DNA from 2 places in the Variovorax stachyos genome. Region 1 is predicted to be linked to the other one. Evidence: riboswitches for the same ligand, from Rfam matches in the RefSeq annotation. Region 1 holds a riboswitch; the other holds the start of a gene.
What was found. Region 1 has a riboswitch for glycine ahead of gcvT (glycine cleavage system aminomethyltransferase GcvT). Riboswitches for the same ligand answer to the same signal wherever they lie in the genome.

Region 1 (15,758 bases):
GTGCCGACCGAGCTGCGCCATGCGGCGTGCAACCTCGGCCTCTCCGGCTGGCTGCGCTGGCGGCGCTACCTGCTGCCGGCCGTGTTCCCGAGCCTCGTCACCGGCGCCATCACGGCCAGCGGCGGGTCATGGAATGCGAGCATCGTGGCCGAGTACGTCAGCTGGGGCGACACCACGCTGCAGGCCGCCGGCCTGGGAAGCTACATCGCGCACATGACGGCCATCGGCGACTTTCCGCGCATCGCGCTGGGCATCGGCGTGATGTGCGTGTTCGTCATGGCGCTGAATCGTTTCGTCTGGCGACGGCTCTACGAGCTGGCCGAGAACCGCATGGACTTTTGAACCGGAGCGAAGGAGAAGCCATGGCCGAAACCATCGTCGAACTGCAGGGCGTGGGCAAGTCCTTCCGCTCTTGCGAGGGCGCAACCCGCTCGGTGCTGGAGGGCGTGGACTTCCGCCTGAGCGAGGGCGAGATCGTCGCGCTGCTGGGCCAGTCGGGCTCGGGCAAGTCGACGCTGCTGCGCATCCTCGCCGGCCTGATCGGTGCGGACGCGGGCGCCGTGCGCTACCGCGGCCAGCCGCTGCACGCGCCGGCGCGCGGTGTCGCGATGGTGTTCCAGTCCTTTGCGCTCTTCCCCTGGCTGACGGTGCAGCAGAACGTGGAGCTGGGCCTGGAGGCGCGCGGCATCGCGCCTGCCGAGCGGGCACGCCGCGCCTCGGCCGCGATCGAGTTGATCGGGCTCGCCGGCTTCGAGGGCGCGCTGCCGCGCGAGCTCTCCGGCGGCATGCGCCAGCGGGTCGGCATTGCGCGCGCACTGGTGGTCGAGCCCGAGGTGCTGCTGATGGACGAGGCCTTCTCTGCGCTGGACGTTCTCACCGGCGAGCGCCTGCGCGACGACATCCTGCAGCTGTGGGACGGCGGCGCCATGCCGACAAAGGCCATGCTCGTGGTCTCCCACAACATCGAGGAGGCCGTGCTGATGGCCGACCGCGTGCTGATCTTCGCCAGCGACCCGGGCCGCGTGCATGCCGAGCTGCCGATTTCGCTGCCGCGGCCGCGTGACGGCGACAGCCTGGAGGTACGCGCGCTGATCGACGAGGTCTACGCGCTGATGACCGGCGGCGCCGGCCTCGCCCGCGTCGAGAAACTGCACCTGCACCTGAGCGACCGCCTGCCCGACGCCGACGTCGGCCGCATGGAGGCGCTGCTCGAGATGCTGGTCGATGGCGAGCGTCAGGGCCGGGCCGACCTGCCGCAGCTGGCGGAGGAGGCCGAGCTCGCCGACGACGCGCTGCTGCCGCTGGCCCAGGCGCTGGCGCTGCTCGGCTTCGCACAGCTGGCCGACGCCGACCTGCACCTCACGCCGCTGGGTCGGCGCTACGTGGAGGGCGCACACCCCCTGCGCCAGGAACTCTTCGGCCAGCAGCTGCTCGCCCATGTGCCGCTGGCCGCGCACATCCGCCACAGCCTGGAGCAGGCGCCCTCGGGTGAGCTGCCGGAGGAGCCCTTCCTGCAGCTGCTGAGCGACAGCCTGGACGGCGCGGTTGCCGAGCGCGTGCTGCGCACCGCGATCCAATGGGGACGCTACGGCGAGGTGTACGAGTACGACTTCCATACCGGCCTGATCCACCTGCCGGCCGGCGATGACGACGCACAAGCGTGACCCGCCTGATCGGCCGGGCGGGTCGATGGAACCCCCGCGGGCGCACGTGATCCGAGCTGGCTGAGCGCCGGCCGTCACAGGCCGTTACCACCGCTGCAGCTCCCACCGCGCCGGATGGCGTCCAATGGCGGAGCTCATGAAAAGGAGAGATGCCCAATGCCCACACGTGAGTTCGACGACCTGAGGCCGGCGCGCGAGTCCTCGCTGTGGATCCTCGTGGTGCTGGTGGTGCTGGCGCTGGGCGCCGGCGCCGTCTGGTGGCGCTGGTCGCACCAGCAGGCCGCCCTTGTCGAAGCGACCCCGGCCGCCACGGCGCCGGAGCCCGATGCACCCGCGCCGGCACCCGCCGCGGCAGCGCCGGTGGAGCCGCAGAACCCGGTCGACACCACCGCAGACGCAACCCTGCCCAAGCTCAACGACGCCGACGCCCACGTGCAATCCGCGCTGGCTGAGCTGCTCGGCGCCAAGGCCGTGGCCAGCTACCTGCAGACCGACGGCTTCGTGCACCGCTTCGTCGCCACGGTCGACAACCTGCCGCGCGACCAGGCCGCGGCGCGCATGTGGCCCGTGCAGCGCACGCCCAAGCGCTTCATGGTCACAGGCAGCGGGGAGGCGCAGACCATCAGCCTCGACAACGGCGCGCGCTACACGCCCTTGGTGCTGTTCGCCGAATCGGTCAACGCGCAGCGCGCGGCGGCGCTCTACCAGAAGCTCTACCCGCTGTTCCAGCAGGCGTACGAGGAGCTCGGCTACCCCAACCGCCATTTCAACGACCGCCTGGTCGCTGTGATCGATCACCTGCTGCAGGCGCCCGAGCCGGCCACCTCGCCGCAGGTGAAGCTGGTCGAGATCAAGGGCGACGTGCCGTCGGAGCGGCCCTGGGTGCACTACGAGTTCGTCGATCCCGGGCTCGAGTCGTTGTCGGCCGGGCAGAAGATGATGATCCGCACCGGCGTGGTGAACGAGCGCCGGCTCAAGGCCAGGCTGCGCGAATTCCGCGCGCAGATCGCCGGCGGCGCGCTCGCGAAGAAGAAGGCCGAATAGTCATTGAGGCGCCTGCTGCGCATCGGGCGGCAGCGGGCTCCCCGAGCAGGCCAGCGCGCGCATCAGCAGCAGCTTGCGTTCGCGCGCATTGCGCGTGAGCGAGGCGGCGTGCTGGAACTCCGCGCAGGCCTCGGCCTTGCGGCCCAGCTTGGCCAACAGGTCGCCGCGCACGCTGGGCAGCAGGTGGTAGCCCTTCAACTGCGGCTCGTCGCGCAGCGCATCGACCAGTTCCAGGCCGGCGGCCGGCCCGAAGGCCATCGACAGCGCCACCGCGCGGTTGAGCTCGACGATGGGCGAGGGCGCGAGCTGCGCCAGCGCCTCGTACAGCGCCGCGATGCGCGTCCAGTCGGTCTGCTCGGGCGTGCGCGCACGCGCATGGCAGGCGGCGATGGCAGCCTGCAGCGCATAGGGGCCGAGCGCACCGCCCAGTGCCTCGGCGCGCGCCAGGGCGGCAAAGCCGCGGCGGATCAGCAACTGGTCCCAGCGCGCGCGGTTCTGCTCCAGCAGCAGCACGGGCTCGCCCTGCGCATCGACGCGCGCGGCCGAGCGCGAGGCCTGGATTTCCATCAGGGCGACCAGGCCGTGCACCTCGGGCTCGTCGGGCACCAGGCCGGCCAGGATGCGGCCCAGGCGCAGCGCTTCGTCGCACAGCGCGGGGCGCATCCAGTCGTCGCCGGCCGTGGCCGAGTAGCCCTCGTTGAAGATCAGGTAGATCACCTCCAGCACCGAAGCCAACCGAGCGCCCAGCTCGTGTGCGCGCGGCGCCTCGAAGGGCACGCGCGCCGCCGCCAGCGTGCGCTTGGCGCGCACGATGCGCTGGGCGATGGTGGGCTCCGGCACCAGGAAGGAGCGCGCGATCTCGTCGGTGGCAAGGCCGCCCAGCAGGCGCAGCGTGAGCGCCACCCGCGCCTCGGGCGAGAGCACCGGGTGGCAGGCAGTGAAGACCAGGCGCAGCAGGTCGTCGCCCACGTCGTCGTCGAGCGCGGCATCGACCGCATCGGCAAAATCGGCGGCCGCCATCGCGTGCTGCGCATCGATTTCGCGGCCGATCTCGTCCTCCTTGCTCGCATGCAGCTTGCGCCGGCGCAGCAGATCCAGGGCGCGGTGCTTGGCGGCCTGCATGAGCCAGGCGGCGGGGTTGTCGGGCACGCCCTCGCGGGGCCATTGCTCCAACGCGGCGACCAGCGCGTCCTGCGCCAGTTCCTCGGCGACGCCGACATCGCGCACCATCCGCGCGAGCGCGCCGATGATCTTGGCCGACTCGATGCGCCAGACGGCGTTGATGGTGCGGTGGATGTCCGCGTCGCTCATACAGTCACAGTCGCCTTCAGGAATTCCTGCGAAGCGCCTCGGCTTCGTCACTGTCGAGGTAGGCGGCCGGGACGGGCTGGGCGAAGTAGTCCATGGTCAGCTCCTCGCCCGCGGCGATCGCGCGGCTGGTGCGCATCTGGCGCCCATCTTCGTCGATGCTCACGTTGGGACTGCCGCTGTGGTTGATGTAGCCGTAGCTGCTGCGCAGCGGGCGCACCAGCAGCAAGGTAGGGCTGAGGGCGTTCCATTCCAGCGCGTCGATGACGGCCGGGTGGCGCGTCACGTCGACGACCTGGCCGTCCAGGACGCACAACAGCTCGCCGGCGGCGAAGTCGCGCACGGCGAAGATGCCGCGGCCCTGGATGGAGCTCGTGCGCAGCTCGACGCCGTCGATGGTCTGGATGAAGGGGACGCCGCCCAGCAGGCGGTCGGCGAAAAGGTCGATGTCGCGTGTGGCCATGTCGAGTGCCGCCTCAGCCTGCCACGGGATGGATCTCGACCTCGGGTCGTGCCTGTGCGAAAGGGTAGCGCCGGACCCAGTCGATGGCTTCGTCCATGGAGTCGGCCTGGATCAGCCAGAAGCCGGCGACCAGTTCCTTGGTCTCGGCAAAGGGCCCGTCCATCACGCTGGTCTTGCCGCCGCCCACGCGCACGCGCGTGCCTCGCGCGGTGGAGCGCAGGCCATCGGCCGCGAGCAGAAGACCATCGCGCACGCCTTCGTCGTTGCGCCGGGCCATGGCCGCGAGCTTCGCGGGATCGCTGGGCGCCTCGGCCTCGGTGTCGGCATCGGACTTGACCAGGATCAGGAAGCGCGGTCGGGTCGCGGCAGCAGAGGGATCGACACCGGCCAATCCGCCCGCGCAGCCGGTCTCGCGGATCTCGAACCCGGCCTGCGCATGGCCGGCCGCATCGCGCAGCCACTCGGCTGCTGCCAGCCTGGACTCGGCCTCGACGATGCTGAGGCCGGCAATCCGCCTCGGGCCGGCGCAGGGTTCGGCTGCGGGCCCGGCGTCGGTGAAGTGGATGCGCGTGCCGGTGGCATCGGCTTTCAAAGGCGCGTGTTCGTGCAGCGTGATGCCGCGCGAAAGAGGGGGAACCAGGCCGGCCTCGCTGGAGGTTCCGGCCTGGTGCAGGATCACGAATCTCATCCGATGCAGTCCTCGGCTGGCTGAAGGGACTGCAAGGATATAGCGTCGCGATCAGCGCCGAAGCGGCAACAGCTGGCGCAGCTTCTCGTCGCGCAGGAAGAGCCCGCCCCAGGCCATGAGCCCGATGTAGGCGCCGAAGAGCAGATGGCTGAACAGCGGGCTGCCGACCCGCAGATGGGTTGCGATCGCGCCGCCCAGCAGGCCAGTCAGCAGGATTGCACCCAACAGCGCGGTACGCGGCCACGCATAGAGCAGGGCGATGGCGAGTGTCAGCACGCCCAGGCCAAAGCCCAGGCCGGGCTGGTAGCCCAGCTGCACCAGGGTCTCGCCGACTACGGGCAGCTCGACCACCTTGATCAGGCCGTCGAAGAGCAGGAACAGCACGACGAGCCCGCTGAGCACTCGGCCGGCCCATCGGGCTGGACCGGCAGTCGGCGCGGGAGCGGGGTAAGGGGCGGTGGCTTGCATCACGTGCTCCTCAGCGTTGGCCCGTGCTGCGCTTTTCGGCCGCGTCGCGCAGCCACTCTTCGTGCTTGCGCATCTCCGGCGTGAACTCGGCGCCGAAGTCCTCGGCCTCGTAGACCTGCCGGATCTCGATCTCGACATTGCCGCCGCCGTCGATCGTCGGCCAGCGCTTGACCCACTCGATGGCTTCCGCCCTGGATTTCACCTGGATGATGCTGAAGCCGGCGACCAGCTCCTTGGCCTCGGTGAAGGGGCCGTCGATCACCGTCGGCCTGCCGTTGCTGAACTTGACGCGCGCCCCCTTGACGCTGGGCTGCAGGCCCATGCCGTCGAGCATCACGCCCGCCTTGATCATCTCCTCGTTGTACCTGAGCATGTCGGTGACCAGCTGCTCGGTCGGCATCACGCCGGCTTCGGTGTCCTTGTCGGCTTTGCGAATAACCACGAATTTCATTGTCGAATCTCCGTCAGAAAGGATGGGCGCTCAGGACTTGCGATTCTTTTCCGCTTCGGCCATGAGCCGCTTTTCCTGCTCGCGCAGCTCGGGCGTGAACTCGGCGCCGAAATCCTCCATCTCGAAGACCTGGCGCAGCTCGACCTCTTCGCCGTCGGTAAAAGGCGCGCGCTTGAGCCATTCGATGGCCTCGTCCCTGGAGCGCACCTGCCAGAGCCAGTAGCCGGCGATCAGCTCCTTGGTCTCGCTGAAGGGACCGTCGATCACGGTGCGGTTCTTGCCGTCGAAGCGCACGCGCGCCCCCTTGGAACTGGGCTGCAGGCCTTCGCCGGCCAGCATCACGCCGGCTTTCACGAGCTCCTCGTTGTAGTTGCCCATGTCGGTGAGCATCTTCTCGGTCGGCATCACGCCGGCTTCCGAATCCTTGTTGGCTTTCACAATGACCATGAATCGCATGTCGTATCTCCTGAAGGTTGGGTGGGCGAGCTTCCGGAATGAGGCTCTACATGGACGTCGAAGGAGGGCGGTGCCGATCGACACCGGAGTTGTAAGGATTTGCAACGGCATCCGGCAAAGGCGACGGCGCGGCAGGCGCCAATGCGCGCGTCAGCCGGCGAGACGCCGAACGATGCCCGGCACTTCCCCCGCCAGCTCGCGTGCCAGATAGCCCAGCGGCCCCACGCGCCGGCCCAGGTTCTTGCCCGCGCGGGCATGCACCACCACGCCCCAGGCGGCCGCCTGCTCGGGCGGCAGCCCGCGTGCCGCGAAACCGCCCATCAGACCGGCCAGCACATCGCCGGAACCCGATGTGGCGAGTCCGAGCGAACCGCCGTCGAAGCGCCAGGCGCGGCGTTGCGGCGTCGCGATCGTGGTGCTCGCGCCCTTGAGCACGACGCAGGCGTTCCAGCGAACGGCGGCCTCGCAAGCGACCGCCAGCGCTTCCTGGGCGATGGCCTCCTTGGGCAGACCCGACAAGTGCGCCATCTCGCCCGCGTGCGGGGTCAGCACTACCGGCTGGTCGAAGGCGCATTCGGTCGCCACCGACATCGCTATCGAATCCAGCAGCACGGTGCACTCCCGGAAAAGCGGCAGCAGCCGCCGCACGAAAGCCATGCTGCCGCGCTCGTCGCTCAGGCCAGGTCCGACCACCACGGCCCCCACCCGCCCAGCAAGCGGAGCCAGCGCCTCGCAGCCGCGGGAGGCGATGCCGCCACCCCGCGTCTCGGGCAGGGCGATGACGCGCGATTCCGGCACCAGGAGCGCCAGGCCCGGCGCCACGGAGGCAGGGCTGGCGATGGTGAGCTTGCCCGCGCCGGCCCGCAGCGCGGCGGTGCTGGCGAGCAGCGCCGCGCCGGGCAGCTCTGCGCTGCCCGCGATCACCAGCACCCGGCCACGCGCCTCCTTGTCGGCATCCGGGCCGGGATCGGGCAGCGGCCAGTGCGCCAGCGATGCTTCGGTCAGGGCTGCGGCACGAGGCACGGCCATCAGGGCTTGGGAGCGGCGGGCTGGTCGGGCGCGCGGGTCACCGGCGCGGCGGCTTCGCGCAGCGGCGCGAGGAAGTTCAAGAGGTCGAGCTGCAGCACCTCGTCTTCGTCGCCGCGGCGCTCCGCGCGGTAGGAGGTGATGGCGCAATTGGGCACGTCGCCCTGCCGGTCGATCTCGAGGATCTGCTTCTCGTCCAGGTGTTCGATCAGGTAGCGCAGGCAGTTGACGATGACCTGGTGCGCCACCACCAGCACGCGCTGGCCTGCGTACTCGCGCGTCACCATCTCGAGCAGGCTGCGCAGGCGCAGGATCACGTCGCACCAGCTCTCGCCGCCGGGCGGGCGGAAGTAGAACTTGCCCACGTGCAGGCGCTGCGCATCGAGCTCGGGATGCTTCTGGCGGATGCCCAGCTTGGTCAGCCGGTCGAGGATGCCGAATTCCTTCTCCCGCAGGCGCTCGTCCATGCGCAGCTTCATCCTGTCGCCGGACAGGCCGCCATGCTGGGCGACGAGTTCCGCGGTGGCGCGGGCGCGCACATAGGGGGAGCAGAGGATCACCTCGGGCTTCTCGTCGGCGGGCAGTCGGGCGAACCAGTTGCCGAGCGCAATCGACTGCTCGATGCCCAGTTCGGAGAGCGGCACGTCGATGTCGCGCCATGCCAGCTCGATCAGCGGGAGGCCGCCCGCTTCAGCCGCGTCGCGCGCGACATTGCCGGCGCTTTGACCGTGGCGCACGATCCAGAGGGTTTGGGGCCAGTTCGAGTGCATGGGCGAGGGCCATCGTAGAAAGCCCTCGCCGCGCGCCTCGTAGGCAAAGGCCTATTTCGGCCGAGGCCCGCCCGGCGTCATCACACGTAGTCGGCGACCGGCACGCAGCTGCAGAACAGGTTGCGGTCGCCGTAGACGTTGTCGACGCGGCCCACCGGCGGCCAGTACTTGGCGTCCTTCACCGAGGCGATCGGGAAGGCGCCGAGCTCGCGCGAGTAGGGTCGGGTCCATTCGCTGCCCAGCAGGCTGTCGGCCGTGTGCGGCGCGTTCTTCAGCGGGTTGTCCTCGCGCGCCCAGATGCCTTCCTCGATGCGCCGGATCTCGCCGCGGATCGCGATCATCGCGTCGATGAAGCGATCGAGCTCTGCGAGCGGCTCGCTCTCGGTCGGCTCGACCATCAGCGTGCCGGGCACCGGGAAGCTCAGCGTGGGCGCGTGAAAGCCGTAGTCGATGAGGCGCTTGGCCACGTCCTCGGCGGTCACGCCGCTGCTGTCCTTGAGCGGGCGCAGGTCCAGGATGCATTCGTGCGCCACGTGGCCGTTCGGGCTGGCGTAGAGGGTGGGGTAGTGTTCCTTGAGGCGAGCGCTGATGTAGTTGGCGCTGAGGATCGCGGTCTCGGTCGCGGCCTGCAGGCCTTCCGCACCCATCATGCGGCAGTACATCCAGCTGATCGGCAGCACCGCCGCGTTGCCCAGCGGCGCGGCGGACACGGCGCCGACGCCGTTCGAGGGAAGGCCGCCGCTCACGTGGCCGGGCAGGAAGGGCACCAGGTCCTCGACCACGCACACCGGCCCCACGCCGGGCCCGCCACCGCCGTGCGGGATGCAGAAGGTCTTGTGCAGGTTGAGATGGCTCACGTCGCCGCCGAACTCGCCGGGCGCCGCCACGCCGACCAGCGCATTCATGTTGGCGCCGTCCACGTACACGCGGCCGCCGTGGGCATGCACGATCTCGCAGAGCTCCTTGACGCGGGTCTCGAACACGCCGTGGGTGCTGGGATAGGTGATCATCACCGCGGCCAGGTCGTCGCGGTGCTGCTCGCAGGCGCGCGCCAGGTCGTCCATGTCCACGTTGCCCTGTGCGTCGCAGGCGGTCACCACGACCTTCATGCCCACCATCTGCGCGCTCGCGGGATTGGTGCCGTGGGCGGAAGAGGGGATCAGGCAGACGTTGCGGTGGCCGTGGCCCTGGGCCTCGTGGTAGGCCTTGATCGCCAACAGGCCGGCGTATTCGCCCTGCGAGCCGGCATTGGGCTGCAGGCTGATGCCCGCATAGCCGGTGGCCTCGCACAGCCAGGCGCGCAGCTGCGCGTCGAGCTCGGCATAGCCGCGCAGCTGCTCGGCCGGCGCGAAGGGATGGATGTTCGCGAACTCGGGCCAGGTGATGGGGATCATCTCGCTGGTCGCGTTGAGCTTCATGGTGCAGCTGCCCAGCGGGATCATGCTGCGGTCCAGCGCCAGGTCCTTGTCGGAGAGGCTGCGGATGTAGCGCAGCATCGCGGTCTCGCTCTTGTGGGTGTTGAACACCGGGTGCGCGAGGAAGGCGCTGCTGCGGCGCAGGTCTTGCGGGATGCGCGCGCCGACCGTGGCCGAGAGCTCCTCGAAGCGCGGCATCGGCGTGCCGGTGGGCACGAACAGGGCCCACAGCGTCTCGATGTCGGCACGCGTGCTGGTCTCGTCCAGCGAGATGCCCAGGTGCTGCTGCAGCCCCTGGCGCAGGTTGACGGAGGCGGCCTGGGCCTTGTCCAGGATCTTCGGCGTGTCGTCGCCGGTCAGGACGGTGAGCGTGTCGAAAGCGGTGGCGTTGGCGAGTTCGCGGCCCATCTGCTCGAGGCCTTGCGCCAGGATCGCAGTGAGGGCGGCCACGCGCTGGGCGATGCGCGTCAGCCCGTCGGGCCCGTGGTAGACCGCGTACATGCTCGCGACCACGGCCGGCAGCACCTGCGCGGTGCAGATGTTGGAGGTGGCCTTTTCGCGGCGGATGTGCTGCTCGCGCGTCTGCAGCGCCAGCCGGTAGGCGGGCCGGCCGTGCGTGTCGACGCTGACGCCGACCAGCCGGCCGGGCAGGGAGCGCTTGAACTCGTCGCGGCAGGCCAGGTAGGCCGCATGCGGGCCGCCGTTGCACAAGGGCATGCCGAAGCGCTGCGTCGTGCCGCAGACGATGTCGGCGTCCCATTCGCCGGGCGGCGCCAGCAGCGTGAGCGCCAGCAGGTCGGCCGCCACGCAGAACGCGGCGTCGCACGCGTGGGCATGGCCGGCCAGCGGGCGCAGGTCGTGCACGTGGCCGGTGGTGGAGGGGTATTGCGCCAGCGCGCCGAAGAAGTCGCCGCTCGCCATCAGGTGCGGCAGGGTCTCGGAAACCGTGCTGACCCTGACCTCGATGCCCAGCGGCGCGGCGCGCGTCCGGATGACCTCGATGGTCTGCGGATGGCAATCGCCCGAGACGAGGAACACGTTGCTCTTGCTCTTGACGCTGCGGCGCGCCAGCGTCATCGCCTCCGCCGCGGCGGTGGCCTCGTCGAGCATCGACGCGTTGGCAATGGCCATGCCGGTCAGGTCGCAGACCATGGTCTGGAAGTTGAGCAGCGCCTCCATGCGCCCCTGCGAGATCTCGGCCTGGTAGGGCGTGTACGCCGTGTACCAGGCCGGGTTCTCCAGCACGTTGCGCAGGATCACGCCCGGCGTGTGGGTGCCGTAGTAGCCCTGGCCGATGAAGTTCCTCGCCACCTTGTTCTTCGCCGCGATGCCGCGCAGCTCGGCCAGCGCGCCGGCTTCGGTGACCGGCGCGGGCAGGCGCATCGGATGGCTGCGGCGGATGGCCGGCGGCACGATGCCGTCGATCAGCTCGGCGCGCGTCTTCGAGCCGACCGCGGCGAGCATGCGCGCCTCGTCCTCGGCCTCGATGCCGATGTGGCGGGCGATGAATTCGCCCGCGTTCTCGAGATCCGCAAGGGTGGGCAGGGAAGGCAGGGGTGACTTCGGCATGGAATGGTGAACAAGGATGACAGGATCGGAAAACCTTGGGTGTGTGCTTTCAGGCTTCGTCGGCGAACTTGTCGTAGGCGGTCTTGTCGAGCAGTGCGTCGAGCTGCGCGGGCTCGGTGAGCTTCATCTTGAAGAACCAGCCTTCGCCTTCGGGCGCGCTGTTGGCCAGCGAGGGATCGGCGCGCAGCGCCTCGTTGACCTCGGTGATCTCGCCGGCGACGGGCATGAACACGTCGGCAGCGGCCTTGACCGACTCGACCACGCCGGCGACCTCGCCCTGGGCATAGCCCTGGCCGACCTGCGGCAGGTCGACGAAGACCACGTCGCCCAGCGCGTCCTGCGCATGCAGCGTGATGCCGACGGTGGCGGTGTCGCCCTCGGCTTTCACCCACTCGTGGTCCTTGGTGTACTTGATGCTCATGGAATGGCTCCTGGGGAAGGGAAAGAAAGGAAGGGCAAAGATAAGGAAGACGCGAAGAAGCGCTAGCCGCGGTAGTAGCGCGCCGGCACGAAGGGAAGGGTACTGACCTCCATCGGCACCGGCTTGCCGCGCACGATGGCCTGCAGGCGGGTGCCGGGCGCGGCGTAGGCGAGGGCGACATAGCCCATCGCGACGGGCCGGTCGACCGTGGGGCCCAGCAGGCCGCTGGTCACCTGGCCGATGGGCAGGCCCTCGAAGGACTCGAGCAGCGTGCCGTCGCGCACCGGTACGCGCTCCAGCGCCACCAGGCCGACGCGCTTGCGCTTGAGCGTCTCGTGGTCGACATGGCCGGCGCTGCCGGTGTCGGCGGTGAGCTGCGCCAGCACGCGGGCCGCGCCCGGAAAGCCGCCCTCGCGCGCGCCCCCGCTGCGCCGCACCTTCTGGATCGCCCAGTTCAGCGAGGCCTCGACCGGGGTAGTGGTGGTGTCGATGTCGTTGCCGTAGAGGCACAGCCCGGCTTCCAGCCGCAGCGAATTGCGTGCCCCCAGGCCGATGGGCTGCACCTCCGGCTGCGCCAGCAGCAGCCGGGCCAGTGCCTCCGCATCGCGGGCAGCGACGGAGATTTCGAACCCGTCCTCGCCGGTGTAGCCGCTGCGGGTGGCGAAGGCCGCAATGCCACCGATCTGCACCGCGCCGCCGGTCATGAAGACGAAGCGCTCGATACCGGGCGACAGGCGGGCCAGCACAGCCGCGGCCCAAGGCCCCTGCAGCGCGAGCAGGGCCTGATCGGGCAGAGGCTGCACCTGGCAGCGCTGGCCGATCTTCGCCTGGATGTGCGCGATGTCGTCGGCCTTGCAGGCGCCGTTGACGATCACGGAAATCGAATCGTGGCCCTCGTTGAAGAACATCAGGTCGTCGAGGATGCCGCCCTCGTCGTTCAGCAGCAGGCCGTAGCGTTGCTTGCCGGGCGCCAGGCCGATCACGTCGACCGGCATCAGGGTTTCGAAGGCGGCAGCGGCCTCCGCCCCGACCAGGCGCAGCTGGCCCATGTGCGAGATGTCGAACAGGCCGGCGGCCGTGCGCGTGTGCTTGTGCTCGGCCATCAGGCCGGCGGGATATTGCACCGGCATCGAATAGCCGGCGAAGGGCACCATGCGGGCGCCGAGCTCGAGGTGCAGGTCGTACAGCGGGGTCTTTTGCAGATCGTCGGAAGCGGAGGCCAAGGCACTCTCCATCAGGGGCAGTCCGGATCCATGGCAGTCAAGCCATGGGCCACCCCTGCTGTCCGCTTTACCTGAGAGATTCGCCCCACGATCGGGGTTTGCTCCTTCGGTGGGCGGCATGCGCCGCCTCTCTCCAGCAAGGAAACGCCCGGATAGTCGGGCGCCTCGTCAGTCCTTTTGCCTGAGCGTTCGGGCCTTTCGTTCGATGGGCCCTGCGCCTTCGGCGGCCCCGCGCTGCGGGGCTCTCTCCTGACTCGGAAGAGTGTAAGGGAAACAAGGCTTGGCGAGCTACGACCGCTCCAGCCGCAGCCGGCGCAACAGGAATTTCTCCCACAGCTTGTCGGAGAGGAACTGCAGGGAGCGCCGGATGTGCTCGCGCGCGTTGCGGGCGTCGTAGGGCGAGCGGATGTCGGCGCCGAGCTGGCGCGCGCGCAGGCTCAGCATGTGCTCCGACAGGCAGCAGCGCGCCTTCATGCGCAGGTCCTCGAAGTTGTCCGGGCCGAGCGGGCTGGCCTTGTGCCATTCGTGGTCCCACTTGAAGCGGCGCTTCTTTTGCACGCCCTGGCCGTCGTCGCTGATGAGCCAGGCGGACACGAAATCGACATAGGCCTCGCCCACATGGTCGCGGAACACGCCCCGCCCTGGCTCGAAGCGCTCGTTGACCAGCGAATCCAGCAGCGCGTTGCCGGGCGATAGCGTGCCCAGCCGATGGCGCAGCGTGTCGTTCATCGCGAAGCAGTAGGTCGACACCCATTCGAGCAGCGGCCCCATGGGGGTCATGGTCGAGCGCGGGAAGTCGTTGATCTCGCCGAACAACCACGGGCCCGGGTGCAGCGCGAGCTTGCGGATCTCGCCGCCGAAGCGCTCCAGCCGGCGCTCGCTCCAGGCGTGGTTGAGGGCAACCGTGTCGTTCGAGAAGAGCCACACATCGGGCTGCTCGCCGCGAGCGAGCAGGGTCTCGATGCCGCTGTCCCAGCCGGAGAACTCCCGGTTGCTGTTGTCGCCGGGGACCACCAGGCCCTGCTCGGAGGCCGTGCCGGCTGCGCTTTCGGCAGGCCTGGCGCGCGCGTTGTCGACGATCACGCTCGAGAAGCGGTCGCCGTCCTGGGCCAGGCGGGTTCGGAGCTTTTCCAGCACCTGGAGCGAACGGTCGCGGTGCTGGTCGCCAAATTCCAAGTGAACGAAACCGTAGCTTGTCATTACCTGCAGGGGGAGAGAAGAAAAATGGTCGCAGCCGCGCAAAAATGTTACCGCTTCAATGCGGCGAACGGCGGCGGTGGCCGCGAGTAGCGGCTGCACCGCCTCAGAGCCTATTCAAAAAGCGGGGGTTTCGCCTGTCAGCGAAGACGCCGTGTCGCCATCCGCGCTGTAACCCCTTGTTCAGTGCACGGCCTGCTCGGCCGGCAGCAGGCGCAGGATGCGCTCGCGGATCGAGGCCGCGCGCTCGACACCGGCCAGCTTCTCGATCTCCCCCAGCATCGCCTCGGCCACCGACAGCATCGATTCCCGGTCGCGCGCCTCGCGCAGCGTCTCGCGGAATCGCCCGGCTACCGCCGGATCGCGGCGCACGAACATGCGCTCGCACAGGTCGAACAGGAACATGCGCGTGGTGGCCAGCGAACGCTTGCCGTCGAAGGTGTCGGCCGAAACCGCCGGCGGCCGGGTGCTCGCGGGTGGCTGTTCTGCCGGCGACGGAGCGGTCGCCAGCAGGTAGCCTTCGCGCACGAGATGAAGCGCCACGCGGCCGGCCTCGTCGCGGCCGCCGAAGAGCTCGCCGAAATCGGTGACCGAGCGCTGGCCGTCGGCCATGAGCAGCAGGGCGCGCTCGCGCTGGCCCAGGGTACGGCGGCCAGGCAGGAGCTCCTGGCGCGCTTTCTCGGTCTTGATGAGGAACATGGCGGATGCTGTGGCGTTCGGGATCGAACGCCGCAGGATCGGCCTGGCGCGTGACAGCGCGGTGAAACGCGAGGGCTCAGGCAGCCAGGCGTGAACTACTTCGCATAAACGAGATCGCGCAGTCCCAGCGAAATGCCCGGCACGTAGGTGATGACCATCAGGCAAGCCAGGATCACCAGCACGAAGGGCACCAGGTGCGTGACGATGCGGTCCAGCGAGATGCGCGCCACCGTGCAGGCCGCGAACAGGTTGACGCCGAACGGCGGCGTGATCATGCCCAGCGCCAGGTTGACCACCATCACCAGCCCGAAGTGCACCGGGTCGATGCCGAAGTGCATGGCGACGGGCGCGAGGATCGGCGCCAGCACGATGATGGCCGCGCTGGTCTCGATGAACATTCCGATGATGAAGAGCGCCGCGTTGACGCCGAGCAGGAACATGGCCGGCGACTGCAGCACGGCCTGCAGCCAGTGGCCGATGGCCTCCGGCACGCCGGCACGCGTGATCAGGAAGGCGAACAGCCCTGCGTTCGCGATGATGAACATGATCACCGACGACGAGATCACCGATTTGCGCAGCACCGCATAGAGTTGCGGCAGCTTGATCTCGCGGTAGATCAGCATGCCGACCACGAGCGCGTAGAGCACGGCCACGGCCGAGGCCTCGGTGGGCGTGAAGATGCCGCCGTAGATGCCGCCGAGGATGATCACCGGCATCAGCAGCGCCCAGCCCGCTCGCCAGGTGGCCACGCCCACGCCCAGGCGGCCATCGCCGTCGTTCTTGCCCCAGCCCTTGAACTTGCAGTAGACGTAGACGAAGGCCATCAGCGCGAGGCTGATCAGGATGCCCGGGCCGAAGCCGGCGATGAACAGCTCGCCGATCGAGACCTCGGCGCT
Region 2 (15,758 bases), on a different contig from region 1:
GGCGCGGTTCGGGCTGCAGCAATGCGTTGTCGCGCCAGGTGTCCGGCTTGTAGATGTCGGCATCCGTCGGGACGACGTTCCAGTCGCCCAGCAGCACGACCGGCTGCCCGGAGGCCCGGAGTTCCTCCGCGCGCCTGCGCATGCGCTCGAACCAGCGCAGCTTGTAGTCGAACTTCGGTCCGGGCTGGGGATTGCCGTTCGGCAGGTACAGGCAGGCGAACAGCACGCCGTTGATGGCGGCCTCGACATAGCGGGCCTCCTTGTCCTTCGGATCGCCCGGCAGCGCCGTGGCGACCGGCAGAGGCTCATGCCCACGGGCGAGCAGGGCGACGCCGTTCCAGGAGCGCTGGCCAACGACCAGGCCTTCGTAGCCGAGCGACCTGAGCCGCTCAGTGGGGAACTCGGCCGTGGAAGTCTTCAGCTCCTGCAGCGCGACGACGTCGGGCTGGGCGCGTTCGAGCCAGTCGCACAGCAGGTCCAGGCGCTTGACGACGTTGTTGATGTTCCAGGTTGCAATCCGCACGGCTTTGGATCTCTCGGGAGGCAGCAGCCAAAGTCGCTACGACGTCACTGCGCGGGCCCGAATCCGAAGTACCGCTTTCCAGGTGCGGCCTCCTTCGCCGGCGCGTCACGCTCGGTTTGCTGATGGTCGCTCTCGTCGGCATCGCCTTCGTCGACAGGCGCATCGGCTTTGCGAGGCCCGAGGTCCAGGTCCTCCACCATGGCTTGCAGCGCCAGCAGTCCTTCAGCCATGGCCGTCTTGTAGCTTCCCACCGGCGAGCCGGACCTGTCCAGCTGCCGCCAGCTGCGCCCCTCCAGCTCGGCGAGGACCCATGCGAAACGGCCCGGCTTCGGCTCCTCGACGTAGACCGCGATGTGGCGCAGGCTTGGCATAGCGCGTAGGGTAGCCGTTCCGTCGGTGGGTCGCCCTCGAACGCGCAGCCTCCCTACGGCCAGGTGCTACGCCCACCTACGCGGCCATGGGCCAGGTCGCCGCAGGCTGCCCGGTGCGGGGTCGTCCCGCCGGAAGGAAGCTGAGGCATGGCAACAGGTAGTCGCACGCTCTGGAAGGGCGCCATCACCTTCGGTCTCGTCCACATCCCCGTCGGCCTTCACACGGCAGCGACCGAGGAAGGCGTGGACTTCGACTGGCTCGACAAGCGCTCTATGGACCGTGTCGGCTACAAGCGCGTCAACAAGCGGACGGGCAAGGAAATCAGCAAGGAAAACATCGTCAAGGGCGTCGAATACGAGGACGGGCAGTACGTCATCATCAGCCCCGAGGAAATCGAGGCGGTCTTTCCCAAGACGACGCAGACCATCCAGATCGAGCGCTTCATCGATGGCGCCGAAATGCCGTTCATCTTCCTGGAGCGGCCCTATTACGTGACACCCGTCAACAAGAGCGACAAGGTCTATGCGCTCTTGCGCGAGGCCCTCATCGACACGGGAAAAATCGCGCTTGCCAAGGTGGTGATTGCCACCAAACAGCACCTTGCCGCACTGGTGCCCTCGGGCCCGGCCCTGGTCTTGAACCTGCTGCGTTGGGGTGACGAAGTCAAGACGCTGGAGTCGCTCGACCTTCCGCCCGCGGGGCGAAAGACCGTCAGCGCCGCAGAGATGAAGATGGCCAAGCAGCTGATCGCCGAGATGTCCGGCAAGTGGGACCCGGAAGATTTCAAGGACGAGTTCCGGCACCAGGTGATGAAGCTGGTCGAAAAGAAGGCGAAGGCGGGCAAGACGGAAACCGTCATCGAGCCGGAAGAGGAAGCGCCGCAGGAAAGCTCCAACGTCATCGACCTCACCGAGCTGCTGCAGAGGAGCTTGAAGGGCGGCTCGAAGGCGAATGGCAAGGCCGCGAAAAAGCTTGCTGCCAAGACTGCTCCCGCGAAGAAGTCTGCGCCCAGGCGTGCGGCAGCGAAGAAGAGCACCTCCGAGCGAAAGGCAGCGTAGCTCGGTTTCGCGGCCCTGCCATGAAAACGACTTCCTATGGCGTTCTGATCCTCAATGAGCATGGCCAGCTGCTATTGGCACACGCCACGGGGCAGAGACACTGGGACATCCCGAAGGGCGGAGGGGAAGAAGGTGAGTCCCCGCGCGAGGCGGCCATTCGCGAGGTCCAGGAGGAAACCGGAATCGACCTGGCTGCGGCGGAGATGGAGGAGCTCGGCGTCATGCCCTATCACTCCCGCAAGGACCTCCACCTGTTCAGGGCATTGGTTCACACCGACCAATGCGACATCACGGCCTGCAAGTGCGTGAGCTTTTTCCCTCACCACCGCACCGGCGCCATGACGCCGGAGGTCGACCAGTTCAGGTGGGTGGACATAGCCGACATACCGAAATTTGCGGCCAAGTCGATGACTGCGTTGCTTCGGACGCTGCCTGGCTTCGAAGCGATGCCTGCGCGCGAGGACTGACGCACGGAAAGCTGTCCGGGTCGGCGTCGGCGACGCCTGAGCAAATGCAACGGCCCGCTCGACCTCATTGGCCCCCTCTCACCTGCGTGCGCTCGCCCGAGGGCAGCCCGGAGACAACGGCGTCCGCGACCATTTCTGCCGTAGCCGCCGACAAAGTCCAACCCAAGTGGCCGTGTCCCGTGTTGTAGAAGACGCCCGGGTATCGGCCGCGGCCGACCCTCGGAAGCATGCTGGGTGTCATTGGGCGAAGTCCCGCCCAAGGAAGCACGCTGCTCGTATTCATTTCGGGGAAGCAGTGCTCGACCCAGTCGACCAGCGGTCGGATTCAGTCCGGATGTCGCGGTTGGCCCCGTTGAACTCCGCGGTACCTGCGACGCGGAACCGATCCTCGCCAAGGCGACTGGCGACCAGCTTCGTTTCGTCGTCCAGCAGGCTCACCGTCGGCGCCGCGGCCCGACTGGCGACGTCGCGGAGGTTCACCGTGATCGAATATCCCTTGACGGGATAAATGTTGATGCGGTCGCCCAACTGTGCCGCGAGCGCCCGGCTCGCGATGCCAGCGCACACGACCACGGCGTCGTGACTGCGCGAATCGCCGTTTGCCAGCATGACTGCACGCCATCTTTCGAGCGGGTGAGTCTGTCGACATCATTCCCCAAGTGCAGGCGTGCCCCGAGCCGCTCGCATGCGCTGGCCAATCCCGTGGTGTAGAGATGAATGTCGCCGCTTGCATCGCTCTCGGTGTAGTAGCCGCCGTAGTACGTCCCAGCAAGCGTCGGCTCGATGGCCCGGATCTCCTGCGGAGTGACAGCGCGCCGCCGCAAGCCACCTTGCGCCAGAAGCTCACTGACGCGGCCGGCATGCTCGAAGCCGTGCTTGTCGCGATAGATGTGCAGGATCCAGCGGTGCAGCGCATCGAAGCGGATGCCTTCGTCGGCCGCGCACTTGAACAGATGCTCGCGCGCCGCCACCGCGAGGCGCGCCGTCTGGATCGTGTTTCGCTCGTAGCGAGGCAGCTGCGCGATGAACCCGGCGAACCAGCTGAGCTTGTGCCACGTCGGCGCAGGATTCAGGAGGAGTGGTGCATCGGCCTTCAACATCCAGTTCAACCCTTTCAGGAGAGTTGATGGATGCTTCCAGACCTCCGCGTTCGAGGCGGAGAGCTGACCGCCGTTCGCAAAGGAGGTTTCCATCGCGGCATAGCGATGGCGCTCGTACAGAGAGACAGCGTAGCCGCGCTTGATGAGCGCGTAGGCGGTCGTAACGCCGGTGATGCCGCCGCCAATAACGGCAATCGAGGGAGTGTGCATAGCCAGGTTCCAGGTCGTCGAAAGGTGTGGGACCCACACGCGCCCGCGTGCGAGACACCCCCTCTGTCTGGAACCTGAGAGATTCGCGCTGCCAGTTGCGAGGCCGCGCTTGCTCCTTCGGCGGGCCGGGCGACGATCGCCACCGGCCAATCTTCAGAGTTCGTCGTGATTCTGGTCCTGGGGCCTGAGAGTTTCCGGGGCGGTTGCTCCTTCGGCGCCGGCAGGGAATCTCTTCGCCTGCCGGACTCTCCCGAGATCACGCCGGCAATGTTGCCGGAAAGTGAAGTCAGGCTACTTCGTCATGCGTTCGATCTCCTGCATCTCCGCTGCGAAGACCCGCTCGTACTGCTCGCCGGGCTCACCAAGCGACAGGTCAGCAAGATTGTTGGTCTTGATGTAGTCCGTGAAGACTTGCCCGGTGCGAGCCTTCAGAATCGCCTGCTGCAGCTCCTGGTATCCCTTCGGGTTCTTCTGCGCGAAGGCGGCAGAGACAACATAGACGCCGTAGCGACTCAGAAACTCAGGGGATGGCATTGCGACGCCAAGCGCGTTCAGCTGGCTCCGCAAGGTGTCCGCCTCTGGCCAACGGGGACTCTTCTTGTCCGAGCCGATGAAGAGTGCCGTGGTCTTGGGACGCAGACTTGACCGCACGTAGTCATCGCCGAGGTTGGCCGTGACATCGCCAGCCAGCAGCGCATTGACCGCTTCCGCGCCGCCCTTGTAGTTGACGACGAGCACGTCGATCTTGAGCTTGTCGATCAGCCACTTCGCCATTACATCCTGAGCAGTCCCGCCCGCCACCGAGATGGAGAGCTTCCCGGGCTTTACCCTTGCCTGCTCGACGAACTTGACGAAGTTCGGAATACCCGAATCGTTCTTGACCAGGAACACGCGGGGCTCGTGCAGGTCGGCCATGATGACCCGGAAGTCGCTCGACTTGAACCCGGCATTCCCGCGCGCGATGGCGAGGTTGAGGTCAGGCTGGTTGATGGCGAGCACGGCAGAGCCGTCCGCACCTTCGCGCAGCAGCGCCGAGGCTGCGATCTGCCCACCTGCTCCCGGCTGGTTGCGAACGACCACGCTGCGATTGAGGACTCCCTGGAGCGGCTGCGAGAGCAGGCGTGCGAAGGTGTCCGTGCTGCCGCCCGGCGGATAGCCGACGATGATTTGCAGCGGCTTGTCGCTCTGGGCGCGCGCGATTCCGGGCATGGCTGTCGCCACGACTGCCGCACCGAAGGTGGTGGTGAAGTGGCGGCGGTTCAGCGAGCTTCGAGTCATTGAGCTCTCCGGTGCGGATTTCCAGAATCAGGCAAGCAGGCGTGCGTCGTACGGCGTCGTGTTGAGTTGTTCGCAGCCGTTCGACGTGACTACGACGACGTCCTCGAGATGCGCGCCACCGACTTCCGGCTGGTCAGGCAGCACGATGCGGGGCTCGAGGCACATGACCATGTTTTCCTCGACCACGAAGTCCACGCGGCGATCGACAAGCGGCTCGCCGTGCAGTCCGTAGCCAAGCTGGTGCCCTGTGTTGTCGGTGTAGACGTAATCGCCCCAGCCGCTGTCGGCGATGACTTCCCGGGCGCGCGCATCAATCGCCTTGCCAGTCACGCCTGGACGGATCATCTTCTTCGCCTCCTGCAGGGCGAGGTACGTCGCCTGGTAGATCTCACGCTGCTTCGCAGTGGGTTCTCCGCCGCAGATCACCGTGCGGCCGAGGTCAGCGGTGTAGCCCTCCACCACCGCTCCGAGGTCGAGAATGACCATCTCACCTGCCTGAATGACCTTCTCGGTGGCGATGCGTTCGAACATCGAAGCATTCGGGCCGGAAGCAATCAACGGAATGAACGGCTCGAACTCCGAACCGGCTGGCCCGCGGGCTGTGCGGCTCGATGATCTGCACCAGCGCGCTCCAGGGCACCACCCGATCCATCTCATCGAGGAACTCGCGCTTGCGCGTTCTCTTCGTTGACAGGTTCAGGCCCAGGCCGAGCTGATTCAGGGAAGTCACGCGCTTGGAAATCATGAGCTCAGATCATGCAAGGCTCGGGCCTGTTTTGCAGACCATCCCTAGAGCTCGAGCGCAAACTCGGAGCGAAGGCCTTGTCGGCAGTGTCTTTGCTGCAAAGCTGCCGGCCGAACCCGCCCACAGGCACCTGAAGGAAGTCCCGCAGCGGAGACCACCCATCGGCAGGCAGCAGACGGAGCGATTGAGTCGCCGAGCACGACTTGAGGCTTAACATCGCCGCATGGACTCACGCGAGACCGCCCCCTCCGCCGAGCGCAATAAGCAGCCGATCCTCGAGGTACTTGCGCGCGTATTGCCGCCACGCGGCCTCGTGCTCGAGATCGGCAGCGGCACCGGGCAGCACGTGGCGCACTTCGCCAGGGCTTTGCCCGCCCTCACTTTCCAGCCCAGCGAGATGGACGTGGAGCGCCATGCTTCCATCGAGGCGTGGGTGGCCAAAGCCAACCTGTCGAACGTAAAGCCGCCCCTCGCCATCGATGTCACGAAGCATCCCTGGCCGGTATCCGCGGCCGACGCGGTCGTGTGCATCAACGTGATTCACATCTCCCCGTGGGAGGCCACGCTCGCGTTGATGGCGGGCGCCGGCAGGATCCTGCCCGCCGGCGGCGTGCTTGTGACCTACGGCCCGTACATGCGCGGCGGCGCGCATACGTCGCAGAGCAATGAAGCGTTCGACGCGAGCCTACGCGCAAGGAATCCGCTCTGGGGCGTGCGCGACATCGACAAGGTGGCGGAAGTCGCGGGCAATGAAGGCCTTGCGCTGGAGGAGGCCGTACCAATGCCGGCAAACAACCTCACTGTGGTCTGGCGGAAATCAAACGGCGCACTCCCCGGCGCGCGGGCCCTCGTCGACGGGTTTGCTTGAGCACCAAAGCTGTCGGCCACGAATGGCGCGAAGTGGCCGCAAACCGTCAGGGCAGCTCATGCGCGTAGGGCCGCCGCACATGCAGGAGAGCCGACTTGTCACTGGCTCCGAACGCTCGGAAGCTTGCTCGCCCTTCTGCCAGACTCATGGTGCCGTTGGGGCCTCCTCGAACAACTGCGGCGCCTTGTTCACCTTGCCCATGGCATCTGTTTGTCAGAGCGGCCCGCGTGCCCAGGGCCCCCAGATCGCGAACGTGATGCCCGGTGACTGCACATTGACGAACAGCACCTTGCCGGCCGGGTCGAAGCAGGCACCGCAGAACTCGCTGCCGCGGTAGTCGCCCGGCGCGACGGTCTTGCCGGCCGATGCGATCTGGTCGGCGCCGAGCACCACGTTGTGGCGCGCGAACACGAAGCTCGCACCGTCGCGTGTCAGGCCGACCAGGCGCTCGACGCGGCCATGGCCCTCATCGACGCCGCCGCCGTCCTCGCAAAGCAGCACGCCGCCGCGCGGGCTGATCGTGATGTTGTCGGGGTTGTTGGCGGCCACCGCGTCGAGCGAGACGAACACGGCCTTGAGCAGGCCCGTCGCGAGGTCGTACTCCCACACCGCGCCTTCGCCGTTGCCGCCCGCGCCCGCGGCGTTCACGCCCGTCGCGGTATCCACGATGAAGAGCTTACCCTCGTGATACCAGATGCCTTCGCCGCGCGCCATGCGCAGGCCGCCCTGGGCCCAGCCCTGCGCGAACGGTCCGGCCACGGCCGTGGTGCCCGCAAAGCCAGGCAGCGCAATTGCTACCGGGTTCGCATCGGGATCAGCGATGTCGACCCACTCGAGGCGGTGCGTGTCGCCGGTCGAGGCTACATTGAGGTCGGCGTTGGGCCGGCCGACCACTTTGGCCATCTGCAGCCTGCCGCCGGCCTCGTAGCTGCCGGGGCGGCCGCTCGCATCGGCAGGCACGAAGCGATAGAAGCCCGACTTGTTGCGGCTGTCCTCGGTGAGGTAGGCGAAGCGCGTCTTCGGATCGACCGCCACGGCCTCATGGCTGAAGCGGCCCATCGCGACGATCGGCTTGCCCGTGGTCTCGGCCGCATTGGCGCGCACCTCGAACACGTAGCCGTGCTTCTTGCCGCCCTGCGGCTCGAGATTGCTGCCGGTCTCTTCGCAGCTGAGCCAGGTGCCCCAGGGCGTGGGTCCGCCGGCGCAGTTCGTGAGGGTGCCGCCGAGGCTCGGCTCCATGCCTATCCACTGGCGCCCCTTGAACCGCAGGTTGGTGGTGCCGCCGCCCGCGAAGCGTCCGTCGACGCTGCTCGCCACGGCGTCGTACATCGCGGGCGCATGGATCGGCGTGGTCGACTGGCCGCGCTCATGGTTGCGCACCAGCACCACGTCGACGCTGCTGCCGCGGCCGTAGGACGCGATCACGGCCATGCCGTCATGGTTGCCCGGGCAGGGCTGGCCGTTGCGCATCAGGTCACCGGTCCAGCCGTAGGAGCGGTAGGCAAAGCCTTCGGGCAGCTGCAGCAGCGGCAGGCCCGTGGCTTCGTCGAGCACCGGCGCGACCGGACCGTAGGGGCTTGCGACCAGACCGGTGCTGCCGCTGGCGCCATCGCCCGCGATCGCGGCATCGACGTTGCGGGCCTGCAACGCCTGCAGCGTGCCGATGAACGAGAGCGCGGCAACCGAGGTCGAGCCGCGCAGGAAGCCGCGGCGGGAAGGAAACGACATGGGAGCTCCTGGGAGTGTGGGGTGCCCTGCATTGGAGAGTGCTGCGGTGTCAGCACCGTTACAGCGCTCGGGCCTCATGCGTACTCGCGCTGCACCGCATGCGAGAACACCAGCGGATCGGCCAGCAGCGAGGCCGCCAGAAAAGTCGGCCGCAGGTTGATCGACGCGAGCTCCGCGAGCGCAAACCAGCGGAACTCCAACTTCAGGTGGCTCTCGATGCCGTGGTGGACTCGCCCCTTGTCGAGCACGCTCGAGTGCGGATCGAGCGCGACGCGGAAATAGAACCCGATCTCGTGGTTGCGCTGGCCCGCAAGGTCGAAGAAGTTCTCGGCGACATGGACGAGGGGGCCGCATTCCACCGCTTCGCCAAGTTCTTCCCTCATCTCGCGCACGACCGTCGCCGATGCGGCTTCGCCGACCTCGACGCGGCCGCCCGGCAGTGCCCAGTACGCATCGCCCGGCGCACGATGCACGAGCAGGTGACCGGCATCGAGCACGATGGCCGCGGCACGGACCTGGAAGCGCTGACCGTGAAGATGGACTGAAATCATGGGGGTCTGCCAGATCGTTTGCAGTGGACGAGCGCAAGTTTGCACCATCGCGCAGCGCAGCCCCACGCGCCGCAGCGATGGCGCCGTACCCGCTGGATTCACGACGATGACGTAAGTCGGCTCCTTGCTGAAGAGTGGCGCCGCTTAAAGGCTATCCCGCAAAAAAGCCAGCATCTTCCGCCAAGAGTCCTCACGCGCATGAGCCGTGCCGGCTGGCGAGCCACCGAGGTCCTGTTCTTCACCGGACACAGGATGCTTGAATCGCGTCGACATGGTGGACACATGCGGCCAGCCCAGACTGTGGCCGGCGTCAGCGTAAGACAGGTGTTCGACAGGGTGATGGAAACCCTTCCGCTCAAAGCGAGCTACGGCGAACTCGGTCAACGCAGCGGATGGCCAGATTTGGTCGTCCTGGGCGCTGATCAGGAGCACAGGCCCATTGATGTTCTCCACGCGGATAGAGGCAGCGTCAACGACAGCACTATCCTGCAGTGGGATGAAGTACCAGTCAAAGCTATCGGGTTTGACAAGACCTTGCGAAACGGCGAGGTTCCACTCTTCAAGAGGCATGACGTCGGCATGCGGCACTTCCTTGCCATCAAGTGTCCAAGCCGAGTGCCCGCTCGGCGGATAGGCGGGCCAGACAATGCCGCTGGCAACGTATGCCACCACAGCCCGGATTGCGGGAAACGTCGCGCCCAAGAGAAGCGCCAATTCTCCGCCTCTGGATGCACCCGACACGGCGATGCGATTGCGTTCGACCTTCTCTTGCTGTGCCAGCCACGCGAGGGCCTTGTCGAAGTACTCCAGCGGAATACGGTCTAGCGTGGGCGGTAGCCCATCTACGCCAAAGTAAGCGAGCGCCAGCGCCACGTAGCCATGTGATGCCAGCAAGGCGGCCATTTCCTCAGACCACCGCACCCCGCCTCCTGAGCCACCCACAACCAGAACCGCGGGATGACGGCCAAGTGCTCGAGGCTCGAACAACGTTCCCAGAAGTCCCGCTTCGTGCACCTTGCGCACCGCTACAGAATCGTCGTAGTAGCGTCTGCGGATGCTGTGCGTTATCGCCTCCGAAGACTCGCTTTCGACGACAAGTGCAATGGTCATGGGGTCGTCCGCGCACTGTATTGGCAGCGGCACCTCTGATGCCGGCTGCGGCGAGCGAGACCAGAACAGGCCCATGGCGTCCACGCCTGTGTAATCACCAGACGCGGGGGCATCGCGGGTGAGGTCAACGTCGCCGGTAGCGGCTGCGTGAAATGTCGCTTGCGAAGCAAGCACGGTTCCTGCTGCCCCAGCGCTCAAGACCCGCAACGTTATCTGTTGACCGGGCGTCAACCCATGCACCGTGATGTGCAAGGTTTCGTCGAACAGGCATTCAGCGGGAAGTGGCCCAACGGAGATTGAAGGCATCGCCGATTATTGCGTCGGTGCTGCGGATGTCCGCTTCTATGAGGACTGGTTTGTCAAGGCATGACGGTCATGGCGGGACCTGTTCGTAGCAGCCTGTCGAAGTGCCGGGGGGATGCGACATTCATCGTGATCCGAGGTCAGGGACTATTGGAGGTCCGAGTCGGTGCTCGAACAAGCTTCTATCCGTGCAGGACACTGGAGTCCGACACCACATGCAGCATGCGCGCCAGATGCGCTGGCAATCCCCGGTTACCGGCGCGCCCCTTCTTTGAGGACGGTCGCCATGTGGCGACCCGCGGACGTTACGGGCGCGTCGACCTGTGATCATGATGTTGGCGGTGTGTACCGTGTGACTCTGGTTGCTCAAGCGTGAGCCACGGCGGGTTTCAGGTGCGCGCCCGCCGGGATCTCGCCGTCCTGCAGGTAGCGCCACCAGTGCGATGACCAGTCGCCGCGCCAGGGCCACGATCCCCACACGGCGCATGCGCTTGCCCGCGCCGGCGAAGCGCCGATTGAACCACTGCGTGAGCGCGCTGCCGGGCTGTAGGCGTACCCAGCTCCAAGCCAGCTCTACCAGCAGGCCTCGCACTCGCCTGTTGCCTGCCTTGCTGATGCCCTGCTCGATCTCGCTGTCGCCGCTGGCATACGGTGTGGGCACCAAGCCCAGGCTGCCTGCGAGTTCGCGCCGGTTGGCGAAGTGCCGCCAGCCGAACACTTCTTTCACCAGTACCCAGGCGCCCTTAGGTCCGATCGCACGCAGTCGCGCGAGGTGCGCGACCAGCGGCTGCTTGCCCTCGGCCAGGTCCTTGCAGCGCGCAGCTTCGACCGCTCTGACTTGCTCCTTGACCAGCTTCAGGCGTGCCCCCTCCCGCTCGATTTCCGCACGCAGCATCGGCGGCACCTGATCGCGATGACGGTCCCACCACGCCGCCCAGTCGCGTCCGCCGATGACGATCCTCGGCCGCAGGTTGTGGAGCACCAACAGCGAACCGATGCGGTTCGTATGCGCGATGCGCTCGTGAGTAAGCCGTTGCAATTCACGGTGCACACGGCGTGCGTCTTCGTCCTCGCTGCTCGGTTCGCGCTGCACCGACCAGACGTGCTCGCCCGCGTGGTGGCGAATGAGCATCGCCAACAGCTTGTCCGCATCGAGCCGATCGGTCTTGGCTCGCCGTGCGCGCCGATTGACCTCGATGCTTGCCGCATCGACCACGATGTTGTCGACGCCCAACTCGCTCAGCCAGCGATGCAGCCACCAACCGTCACGCCCAGCTTCGTAGCAGCTGTGCACTCGCGCCTGAGCGCCGGTACGCAGCCGCGCCCCGGCCTTGACGATGCAATCGGCCACGGCAGCTGTATCGCCGGCGCCGACGGTATAGCGGCTCACGCGGCGCCGGCTATCGCCGATGCTCATCTGCCAATGCTTGTCGCCGAGCTCGAAGCTCATGTACAGATCGCCGCCTTCGGCGGTATCCTTGCCTCGTAGGACTGTTCGGGTCGTCGTCATTTCCATACTCCTTCGCAACAGAGAATCGGAAATGCGGTTTTAGCTCTCCAAGCCGATTTGGCCAGTCCTACATAGCATCTTTCGGTTGCAGCGGCTGAAACGTCTGCTCAACAGCCGGTTCAAGGACGCCTTGGCCTTCCAACCGGGATGCTCGGAATCAGCCTCAGGCCAGCTCACTCTCTTGCAATAGTCCACCAGTAGTTCCACGCTCTCCACGCTGGCGACGTGAGCAAGGAAGGCGGCCGCAAAACGCGCCGAGTTTGGTCGTCAAGTTGCGGTCGCAGGGCAACCACACCGCCTCGGCCAAAGGCAACGCACGTCTGAGCCCAGCGGCCCATTGGTCGCACAAGGATGCCGTCTGGTAGCACCATTCCATCCATAAGCCAGCCATGCTGGCTAGAAAGCCTTTCGATTTCATCAGCAGCCGCTTCGCCGTGAAGCAGCACGAAGCGAATCATGTCTTCGACTTCAACGGCGCCGCCATAGGCTGCTGGACCGCCCGGTTTTGCGGCTTTGCGTGCAAGCATGTTGATGTTCATGTTCTTTGCTGTGCTCCAGGTTCTCCTGTGAGGCCATTGCGCGAAGGTGGGCTTCTGGCCGCATGCTGTCTTCAGGCTATACCGTCTCTGATTTCTCCAACACGCGCCGTGGGAAGCGCCAGAGAGGCATCCGAGCTCCAAGAGCGAAGGCACAGAACACGATAGTCGCTATGACGCCAACTGAGAGCGCAGTGCCGACAACGCTTCAAGGCGATGCGTGCGACCCCATTCGTTCGAAGGAAATGCGGCTCTCAAGGCGCCAAGAGCGAGTGCTGAGACGACCCCAGCTCCGGCCATCAGCGCAACTGTCGCTGCACCAGCGCGAGCGAGACACAAGGACAAGGGCATCACTACAAGCGACGCAAACGGCAGCACCAGGATGAGGGAAAGGACGAACATGTACCCGGCTCCTTCCATGCTCCCCCGCCGGTGAAAACCACCAACGCCGGGTATGCCCCTCGAGCATGCGCCTTCAGTTGCTGCATCCGATCTCAACACTGTGCGCAGGGTTCGAGCATTCGTCTAGTTGAAAAGGGAACACGCCTTCGGCCGCCCGGTTGGACTTGCTGCTGTTTCGGTGGTCGAATCACCTGCAACAACTCACAATCATGGCGTTTGCCACCTGGTGCCTTTTCATCGGCGGGCTGCTCATCCTGATGGGGCTGGGCAGTACGCTGGTGCGAGCGCTGCCGATCAGCGCAGCGGCCTTGTACATGCTGATTGGCTACGTCGCAGGTCCCGAAGGCTTCGGGTTCCTCGACCTGAGCCTCGCGCGGGACGCCCATCTGATCGAAGTCATCGCCGAGATCGCCGTCCTGATCTCGCTGTTCGCAGTGGGATTGCGGCTACAGATCCGGGTCTTCGACGCCACCTGGATAGCGCCTGTTCTGCTAGCGACCGTGGCCATGACGCTGACGATCGCAGTCATGACCGTTGCCGGTGTCATCCTCGAGTTGGCGTTGGGCACGGCCTTGCTCCTGGCGGCGATCCTGGCGCCTACCGACCCCGTGCTTGCTTCGGAGGTAAGAGTCAGGCATGAGAAGGACCGCGATGAGCTGCGCTTCGGGCTGACCGCCGAAGGCGGGCTCAACGACGGGGCCGCCTTTCCGTTCGTCATGCTCGCACTCGGCCTTCTTGGTGCCCGAGAGCTCGGCCCGCTAGGCATGAGATGGCTTGGTGCCGACGTGCTGTGGGCGATTGGCGGCGGTTTGGCCGTGGGCTGGCTGTGCGGTGCGGGGTTCACGCGCCTGGTGATGTTCCTGCGGCAAAGGAAGCAGCAAGCGCTCGGCATGGAGAGTTTCCTTGCACTCGGCCTGATTGCACTAACGTATGGCATCGCGCTTCAAGCTTCCGTTTATGGCTTCCTGGCAGTGTTCGTGGCGGGCTTGGGTATGCGCGATGTTGAAAGCGTCGTAGCCAACGAGGATCCTGCCGTCGAAGACGCAGCTTCGGATGCGCGAACGTCCGGCGTGGCGCCGACTACTTCTGCAGCCAGGACGGCGGGCAAGATGACCCGTTTGGTGCTTGACTTCGCGAAGGAACTCGAACGGTTCGTCGAGCTCGCCGCCATGCTCGTTATCGGCAGTTTGCTCGCGCGCGATATGTTGACGACGACAAACTTCATGCTTGCAGGCATCTTGATCTTCGTGGCGAGACCGCTCTCGGTCTATCTCACGACTTTCGCCGTCCATTGGACCCCAATGCAACGGCGGCTCGGCGCCTGGTTCGGAATCCGCGGCGTCGGATCGCTCTATTACCTGGCCTACGCAGTCAACCACGGAGCGCCTGCGTCGCAACTGCAGGCGCTGACGGACAGCGTGCTGCTTGCGGTGGCGTTGTCGGTCTTGCTCCATGGTTCGTCAGCAACCCCGTTGATGGCTTCGTACCAGCGATTTCAGCGTCGCAAATGACTGTCCTCCGCCAAACCGTGGCAGCACCAAGCATCCAGAACAACTCAACCAGAATATGGAAAACATCTACGAAGCCTTGCGCGAAAGTCATGAGCTTCAGCGCAAGCTTTGCCGGCAACTGATGCGCATCAAGCCGGGCACCTCACGCGCCATTGAGACCTTCCGCGCATTGCGCATCGAGCTCGCGGCCCACGCTGCTGCGGAAGAACGGTATCTCTACGCGCCCATCCTGATGGACGACAGAGGCCTGGATTCGTCGCGGCATGCGTTGGCCGAGCATCACGAAATCGATGAGTGCGTCGAGAACCTGGGAAAGGCGAAGGAGCATGCCGAGAACTGGGTCGAGCGCGCCAAGAAGCTCTGCCGTGAAGTACACCATCACCTCAGGGAAGAGGAGCGGAAGTTCTTCCAGATCTCAGGAAAGATCCTCACCGACGCACAGAAGAACACCTTGGCGACCAAGTACCGTCGGGATCTGGTCCGGATGCGCAGGGTTCTTGCGAGCGTGTAGAGAGCAACGGTCCGACTGCAGCCGGTCGGCGCCCACAGATTCAGCTGTACCGTGAGCCATGATGATTCGTGTGGAGTGCTCCGTCGGCTATCGCGGTGAACCGGAACCATCCGCTTTCTGGCTCGGTGAGCGCCGACTTGCCGTGCGTGGCATCGTCGACCGCTGGTTTGGGCCCGCACACCGCTGGTTCAAGGTCGACGCAGATGACGGGCATCTGTACGTCCTCAGGTGGGACGAGAACACGGGAGACTGGGAGCTTGCTGCTTTCACGCTTGGGGCCGCCTAGGTCGCTGGCGAGCCATGTGCTGAGGTGAACGCTCCTTCAACCTGAAGGTCGTCCATCTGCGGAAGCGGACCTTTCGACATTGCGGCATCCTCCAGGCATGCCACTCGAATACCTGCTCTTCGAATTGACCGACGAGGAGACCGGCGCCTGCAGCTTCGACGCGATGGCGTCCGTCCTTGCTGATCGCTTGCCCGCCCTGATCCATGAGGTCGAAACCGTGCTCGGTTGGGCCTGTCGCAATTTCGGCGCACCATCTGCTGTCGAAGAAAACGGCGAGTGGGACTTCGAGTTGCAAGCAGTGGCCGAGGATGATGTTCCGCTTGAAATCACCTACGACTGCGAGCACGCGATCGTTTCCATGCCGCGCGTGCCTGGGCGAACGACCCTTTCCCTCACCCTGAGCGGGTCCCGCGCCTTTGCGGCAGCCTTCACGGACACCTTTCCTGATTCGGATTGACTGGATCAGCTGGCCTCCGCGTCGTGGGCCCGCCCCGCATGCAGGCAAAATGAACCATGAAAGCACCCCCTCGACTACAGACGCTGATCGACGAAGGATTGATCGACAGCGTCGTTCGCCAGCTCATGAGCGGCAAGGAAGCGATGGTCTACGTGGTGCGCTGCGGGGACCACACGCGCTGCGCAAAGATCTACAAGGAAGCGACCCAGCGCAGCTTCCGCCAGGCCGTCGA

Region 2: it holds a riboswitch for glycine, as region 1 does, so the genes downstream of both, ACMGEZ_RS17395 (D-amino acid dehydrogenase) here and gcvT (glycine cleavage system aminomethyltransferase GcvT) in region 1, are expected to answer to the same signal.

The regions. Positions count from the first base shown of each region.
Region 1 is NZ_JBLFFN010000003.1:165,123-180,880, reverse strand. Features, by position in the region: gene ACMGEZ_RS06990 (ABC transporter permease) at 1-342, shown strand, start outside; gene ACMGEZ_RS06985 (ABC transporter ATP-binding protein) at 363-1,664, shown strand; gene ACMGEZ_RS06980 (DUF3014 domain-containing protein) at 1,821-2,708, shown strand; gene ACMGEZ_RS06975 (RNA polymerase sigma factor) at 2,709-4,019, opposite strand; gene ACMGEZ_RS06970 (SET domain-containing protein-lysine N-methyltransferase) at 4,036-4,479, opposite strand; gene ACMGEZ_RS06965 (YciI family protein) at 4,493-5,167, opposite strand; gene ACMGEZ_RS06960 (DoxX family protein) at 5,219-5,635, opposite strand; gene ACMGEZ_RS06955 (YciI family protein) at 5,646-6,086, opposite strand; gene ACMGEZ_RS06950 (YciI family protein) at 6,117-6,542, opposite strand; gene ACMGEZ_RS06945 (NAD(P)H-hydrate dehydratase) at 6,693-7,571, opposite strand; gene ACMGEZ_RS06940 (histidine phosphatase family protein) at 7,571-8,338, opposite strand; gene gcvP (aminomethyl-transferring glycine dehydrogenase) at 8,419-11,322, opposite strand; gene gcvH (glycine cleavage system protein GcvH) at 11,372-11,743, opposite strand; gene gcvT (glycine cleavage system aminomethyltransferase GcvT) at 11,806-12,978, opposite strand; glycine riboswitch at 13,015-13,113, opposite strand; glycine riboswitch at 13,126-13,228, opposite strand; gene ACMGEZ_RS06920 (hypothetical protein) at 13,255-14,142, opposite strand; gene ACMGEZ_RS06915 (hypothetical protein) at 14,347-14,862, opposite strand; gene ACMGEZ_RS06910 (TRAP transporter large permease) at 14,958-15,758, opposite strand, start outside.
Region 2 is NZ_JBLFFN010000008.1:232,325-248,082, reverse strand. Features, by position in the region: gene ligD (DNA ligase D) at 1-523, opposite strand, end outside; gene ACMGEZ_RS17410 (hypothetical protein) at 568-894, opposite strand; gene ku (non-homologous end joining protein Ku) at 1,042-1,953, shown strand; gene ACMGEZ_RS17400 (NUDIX hydrolase) at 1,974-2,420, shown strand; partial or broken gene ACMGEZ_RS17395 (D-amino acid dehydrogenase) at 2,485-3,730, opposite strand; glycine riboswitch at 3,893-3,993, opposite strand; gene ACMGEZ_RS17390 (tripartite tricarboxylate transporter substrate-binding protein) at 4,022-4,939, opposite strand; gene ACMGEZ_RS17385 (M24 family metallopeptidase) at 5,036-5,539, opposite strand; partial or broken gene ACMGEZ_RS17380 (IS5/IS1182 family transposase) at 5,598-5,729, opposite strand; gene ACMGEZ_RS17375 (DUF938 domain-containing protein) at 5,977-6,621, shown strand; gene ACMGEZ_RS17370 (CPCC family cysteine-rich protein) at 6,668-6,838, opposite strand; gene ACMGEZ_RS17365 (PhoX family protein) at 6,835-8,349, opposite strand; gene ACMGEZ_RS17360 (NUDIX hydrolase) at 8,424-8,900, opposite strand; gene ACMGEZ_RS17355 (acyl-CoA thioesterase/bile acid-CoA:amino acid N-acyltransferase family protein) at 9,045-10,316, opposite strand; partial or broken gene ACMGEZ_RS17350 (IS110 family RNA-guided transposase) at 10,680-11,823, opposite strand; gene ACMGEZ_RS17345 (hypothetical protein) at 11,997-12,362, opposite strand; gene ACMGEZ_RS17340 (cation:proton antiporter domain-containing protein) at 12,971-14,272, shown strand; gene ACMGEZ_RS17335 (hemerythrin domain-containing protein) at 14,328-14,783, shown strand; gene ACMGEZ_RS17330 (hypothetical protein) at 14,842-15,069, shown strand; gene ACMGEZ_RS17325 (hypothetical protein) at 15,167-15,526, shown strand; gene ACMGEZ_RS17320 (PA4780 family RIO1-like protein kinase) at 15,583-15,758, shown strand, end outside.